Linked DNA regions of Pigmentibacter sp. JX0631. The protein of the gene in region 2 interacts with the protein of the main gene of each other region in a pairwise test. Links are inferred from orthologs where the notes say so. Each region holds a gene or a part of one and is shown on either strand. Other genes may lie near its edges. The genes, in order: ndk and ung.

What was found.
Region 1: the proteins of ung (region 2) and ndk interact in binary tests that used the Escherichia coli proteins (3 or more experiments, as listed by UniProt). The link is inferred for Pigmentibacter sp. JX0631 from one-to-one orthologs.

The regions. Positions count from the first base shown.
Region 1 is NZ_CP123622.1:1,584,953-1,588,073, forward strand. What follows is about bases 338-3,121. They hold ndk (nucleoside-diphosphate kinase), read right to left. Parts: upstream 2,051-3,121; coding sequence 1,625-2,050; downstream 338-1,624. Other genes in these bases: QEJ31_RS06905 (Tex family protein), read right to left, coding at 338-1,477; QEJ31_RS06915 (hypothetical protein), read right to left, coding at 2,181-3,121. Outside these bases: more of QEJ31_RS06905, read right to left, coding at 1-337. UniProt on the Escherichia coli protein: Major role in the synthesis of nucleoside triphosphates other than ATP. The ATP gamma phosphate is transferred to the NDP beta phosphate via a ping-pong mechanism, using a phosphorylated active-site intermediate.
Region 2 is NZ_CP123622.1:2,416,195-2,419,384, reverse strand. The notes cover bases 293-3,145. They hold ung (uracil-DNA glycosylase), read left to right. Parts: upstream 293-1,303; coding sequence 1,304-1,987; downstream 1,988-3,145. Other genes in these bases: QEJ31_RS10610 (NAD-dependent malic enzyme), read left to right, coding at 2,009-3,145; QEJ31_RS10620 (DEAD/DEAH box helicase), read left to right, coding at 293-1,161. Outside these bases: more of QEJ31_RS10620, read left to right, coding at 1-292; more of QEJ31_RS10610, read left to right, coding at 3,146-3,190. UniProt on the Escherichia coli protein: Excises uracil residues from the DNA which can arise as a result of misincorporation of dUMP residues by DNA polymerase or due to deamination of cytosine.

The DNA.
Region 1 (3,121 bases), 830 kb from region 2 along the record:
TCTCGCCAAGTTGTTTCTTTAATCGACTTTGATTTACATCGTGTTGATATTGTCCAACACCAATACTTTTCGGGTCAATTTTTACAAGTTCAGCAAGCGGATCTTGAAGTCTACGCGCAATACTTATTGCACCTCTGTAAGTAATATCTAAATCTGGAAATTCTTCTCTAGCAAGATCACTTGCAGAATATACACTTGCACCAGCTTCATTAACTATTACGATTCTTGGTTTACGACCTAAAGAACACGCAGCAAGAACTTTTTCAAAAAATTCTTCAGTTTCACGTCCTGCTGTTCCATTACCGATAGAAATTAATTCAACATTAAGTTTATTTATGAAATTTAAAATAATTTCAGATGCTGACTTATTTTTATGATAAGACATATCCTCGTCATGATGTGGATAAATAGTAGCAAAATCTAGCAATTTTCCTGTCTGATCAACAATTACTAATTTACTTCCTGTTCTCAAACCAGGATCAACACCCATTACTACTCTTTTAGGTATAGGAGGTAACAATAATAAATTTCTTAAGTTCTTACCAAAAACGCTAATTGCTTCTTCTTCAGCAACAGTTTTTGTTTCTAATCTCAATTCTGTTTCTATACTTGTAGAAATTAGCCTATTATAACTTTCATTAACACACTCTGTTAAGAATACTTTTACGACATCACTAGCAGTATTTTTTATTACATAACTGGAAATAATGGAAAGAGGAATTTGCTCGTCATAGTCTAAAGTAACTTTTAATATTTCTTCTTTTTCACCTCTTCTTAGCGCCATTAATCGATGTGGTGCTATAGTTTTTACAGGTTCATTAAATTCATAGTAATTATTATATTTTGTTTTCTTCTCTTTGAATTCATCACGAACTTCTGATTTAAATTTAGCATTTTCAAACATCCATAAACGAATTTCTTTTCTAATTTCAGCAATTTCAGAAATATTCTCGGCAATATAATCTTTTACACCTTGAATAACAGTTTCTAAATTTTTCAAGTCATCATGTTTGCCAATGTAATCAGTAAAAGCAGGCGTTAAATCAACTAAACTGGAATCTTGTTCCAAAATTTGCATAGCTAAAGGAGCCAATCCACGCTCTGCAGCTATTTGGCCTCTTGTTCTTTTCTTTGGTTTGAATGGTAAATATAAATCCTCTAATTCAGTTTTAATTTTGCATGCTATAATTTTAGCTTGCAAAACAGGAGTCATTTTATTTTGTTCTGTAATTGAACGAATTATTGCTTCTTTTCTTTCATTTAGAGAATAAATATATTCATACTTATCCATAATATTTCTAATTTGTACTTCATCTAAGCCTCCAGTTACTTCTTTACGGTAACGCGCAATAAATGGAATGGTACAATCATCAAGGATAAGATTGAGAGTATTTTCCACCTGATTTTTAGGAATATTTAAATCATTAGAAATATCAGTGATCATTTCTTGAGAGATGTTCATTTCTTTTTTAGCCATAATAGTTACTCGCAATAATTAAAGTCAGGAGAACAAAGGGACTTCCCAAAAGGAAAGTATAACGCGCAGGGCATACTATACACTTTTTTTTAACAAAAAAAACCGCTTATGCGGTTTTTTAATCAACAATTTACTTAAATATTTTAATTACTTAGCAATATTTACAAGCTCAGTTCCAGAAAAGAAGTAAGAAATTTCAATATTTGCATTTTCTAGAGAATCAGATCCATGTACAGTATTTTCACCAATACTTACACCAAATTCTGAACGAATTGTTCCTTTAGCAGCTTTTGCAGGATCAGTTGCTCCCATTAGTTCTCTATATGCTACAACGGCATTTTTACCTTCTAATACAGAAACCACAACTGGACCTGAAGTCATATACTCACACAATTCGCCGAAAAAGGGGCGAGCTGAATGAACTGAATAAAATTGTTCAGCTTCACGTCTAGACATATGTATCATTTTAGTAGCAACAATTTTTAAGTCTGCACTTTCCATTTTAGCCAATATTTTACCAATTAAATTTCTTTTTACGCCATCTGGTTTGACTATTGAAAATGTTCTTTCCATTTTTTATTCCCTTATTTTAGGAGGTTATATCTTTTAAAGCGAAAACGCTCTCGGAAGTTATTTAATAATAGGGTTCATTGTCAATAGAAAAATTTTAAAAAAATTTTACTCTTATGGAAGAAGCAGAACTTTAAGTTGACTCTTTCATGATAAAATCTTGCAATATATGGAACCAAATTCTGGGTCTTGGATTTCCATCATTAGAATCACGAATAATTTCTTTTAAAATTCGCATTAAAAAACAAAAATTAAATAATGACTTAGTTGTTTCTATATTTCTAGGTCTTAAATGCGATGAACCTATATTTTCCTCTAAACTATGATTATAAAACTTAAAAAATAAAGACTCAATTTCAGTTAACGATGGTTTATATTTTTCCGGCTGAATTGTCTCAGAAATTTTTTTTGATTGAATAGGAATTACTTTAACTTCTAAATTATCATTACCATCTGTTAGAGAAGAGTAATATTTTCTTTCCGTAAAGTACCAAGCAAATCTTAGGCTAACCACCAAAGATGCAATATCTTTTAAACAAGGTTGTTTAAATCTACGATAACTTGGATCATCAAAATTGTCAGATTCGTAATCTAAAAGCACTATCCCATCTTTTCCAATTAAAAATTGTCCTAAGTGAATATTTCCATGATTTCTTATTCGTAACCCTAGATCATCTGCAGCCTTAATTTTTTCCAGCATTTTATCTACAAACCCTGGAAGTAAATAAAAAACACCTGAATAAATTTGAAAATTATCTTTTAATTCTAATACTTTTTTTAATCTTTCTTGAATTTTTTCAGAGATAACACTGATCCATTTCAACTTATTTTCAGCTGAAGTTTGATCTGGAGATAAATCTGAACCTCTCGGCGCTAAAGTCATTGCTTTATGAAAATCTCCCATGATTCTACCCAGAGATTCTATTATTTCTAGTATATTAAACCATGCCTCTTCTGAAGAAGATTCATTTAATTTTTTTGGAAATCGTGCCTTATGCAATAAGGAAACAAAATGTGGGAATAACGTACCATTATTTTGAATATACTTAATACCAATAGCTGTATGAGATTTTT
Region 2 (3,190 bases):
CTTGATGAAATGGACGAAATGCTAGATTTTGGTTTTGCCGAAGATATTATTAAAATTAAAACAGCAATCGGAAAAAAAGCTCAAACTCTTTTATTTTCTGCCACTTTTCCACCAAAAGTTACTAATATCGCAAGACAAATGGTTTCAAATCCCTTTGAAGTTAAAGTAGCTAGCACTGATACTAGTACTGGGCAAATAGATCACGGATTTATCGAAGTAAAAATGGGCAGAAATCTTGATGCCTTACTAGGACTCTTAATTTATCACGATCCAGAACATGCCATCATTTTCTGTAAAACCAGAGAAGAAACTCGTAATATCCACAATGCTCTACTTGAAAGAGGTTTTGCAGCTGGCGTTTTAAATGGTGAAATGACACAAAATGACCGTAGCTTGACGATGGATCGCTTTAAAAACAGACAGCTTAGAATATTAGTTGCTACTGATGTTGCTGCGCGTGGCATAGACATTTCTGGGTTATCTCATGTTATAAACTATACCGTACCTACTAATGTGGAAACATATACCCACCGTGCTGGTCGTACAGGAAGAGCAGGAGCTACAGGAAAAGCATGGACAATTATTACCCATGTAGAACGCAGAGAATTTCAATTTGTATGCAGCAAAATAAAAATCAATCCAGTTCGTTTGGAATTGCCTAGCGCTAAAAAAATTGCGACTCAATTCTTTAACAATATGTTGTTCCGTATAAATGAAGACTCAGTTGTTATTCCTGATTATATTCACCAATCTGTAAACCAAGTTGTTGAAAGTCTTGAAGAAAATAAATTGAAAGAAATTCTTTCAACATTACTTAAGTCAGAAGCAACTAGACAATTAGGGAAAAGTCTTCAAGTTGAAGACATAGCTCCAACTTTTAAAACTGAATTTGGCGCAAATGTAGAAGCACCTAAATTTGGTGGCGATAGAAACCGTTCAGGTAGAGGTGGTTACGGAAGAAATGATAGAGGCCCAAGAGGTCCAAGCAAATCTAATGGGCGCTCTTCTGAAAGAAGCGGTAGATTTGGAAATAGTTCTGGACGCTTTGGAGACCAAAAAAAGTCTGGCCAAAAACAAGATCGTCAAAATAGTTTTGGTGGCCGTGGGACTATAAAAAAATCAGCTGACTCAGGAAGCAAAAGAAGTTATCCAATAGCTTAAAATATTGCCTTCCTTTTCTTGGAAAAATCTCATTTTGTTGAGTATATAAACAGAATGAATGTAAGCTTGGGGCTCATTATAAAAAGTTTTCATTTATAATGAGCCCTAATTTATTGGAGATTTCCTAGTGAATGAAAACCAAATTGAAACAAAAAAAGACCTTAGCTTTCTTGCAGAAGGCTGGAGGTCTTTACTTTTAGATGAGTTTTCAAAACCCTACATTGAAGACCTGAGACAACTATTACGTAGTGAAACAAATCAAGGTTTTGAATACTATCCCCCAAAAGAAAAAATATTTAGAGCATTTAAACTAGTAGATTATTCACAAACTAAAGTTGTTATTATTGGACAAGACCCTTATCACGGAAAAGGTCAAGCAAATGGTCTTGCTTTTGCAGTAGAAAAAGGTGTAACACTCCCCCCCTCTTTAAATAATATTTTCAAAGAAATTCAATCAGATACAGGAAAACGTCCTACTGAATCAGATTTAGAAAATTGGGCTAATCAAGGTGTTTTATTATTAAATACAGTCTTAACGGTTAGAGCTAATCAAGCGTTTTCTCATCGAGAAAAAGGCTGGGAAGTATTTACCGATAGAGTTATTTCTCTTTTAAATGAAAAAAATTCACCTATTATCTTTGTTCTATGGGGCTCTGCGGCTCAAGCAAAAGAAAAAATGATCACAAATAAAATTCACAAAATTTTAAAGTCGGCACATCCTTCCCCATTGTCGGCGCATAGAGGTTTTTTTGGCTGTAAACATTTTTCAACAGTTAATGAAATTTTACGCTCCTTGGGTCAAAATGAGATTAACTGGACGACTTAGCTGTTTTAACGGAGACTTTGTATGTTTAAAGAAAAAAAGAATAACTTTGATGGAAAAAAGTACTATGAAGTTTCCATTAGTGGTAAACAATTATTATTAAATTCTTTTTTGAATAAAGACACTGCTTTTACACTAGAAGAAAGAAGAGAATTTAAACTTGATGGACTTATTCCTAACGTAGTTGAAACTCTTGATGAACAAGTAGTTCGGGTCTATGGACAATATTTAAAAAAAGAAACAGACATTGAAAGAAATATTTTTCTCACTCAATTGTATGATAGAAATGAAACATTATTTTTTCGTTTACTCCAAGAGCATTTAATAGAAATGGTACCTGTTTTTTATACACCTACAGTTGGAGATGTTGTTCAACAATTTAATCAAAATTTCCGTAGACCGAGAGGATTGTTTATTTCTTATCCGCAAATGTCTCAAATTGAAGACATACTTAATAATATTCCTGACGCCTATGATGTTCGTGCTGTCTGTGTAACAGATTCTGAGGCTATTTTAGGAATAGGTGATCAAGGTGTGGGTGGTATAGTTATCTCCATCGCAAAACTTGCAATGTATACTTTATGCGCAGGTTTTCATCCTACTAAAGTTTTACCTATAGTCCTTGACGTAGGAACGAATAACAAAGAACTATTGCAAAATCCTCTTTATCTTGGTTGGCGTCATGAGCGCATTAGAGGTGAACAATACGATGATTTTATTGATGCGTTTGTCTCCGCTTTAAGAAAAAGATTTTCCAATGTTTACTTACATTGGGAAGATTTTGGAAGACAAACTGCAAGAAAAAACTTAGATCGCTATAAAGATGAAATGTGTACTTTTAATGATGATATGCAAGGAACTGCTGCTGTTACTTTAGGTGCGATATTAGCTGGCTTAAAAGTAAATGGCACTAAAATGCGCGATCAAAAGGTTGTCATCCATGGTGCGGGTACAGCTGGATGCTGTATTGCTGATCAAATCGTTGCAGCGATGGTCTCCGATGGATTATCTGAACAAGAAGCTCTATCAAGAATGTATTTAATTGATATGCACGGAATGCTTCACGCCAATATGGATCATCTCGAATATTTTCAAAAAAAATATGCTCAACCTGTTGAAGTTTATGAAAATTGGGACAGAGTAAAAGGTAAAATCATTTCTCTTTCTGAAGTTGTAAAAAATGTAAAACCAACGATATTAATCGGT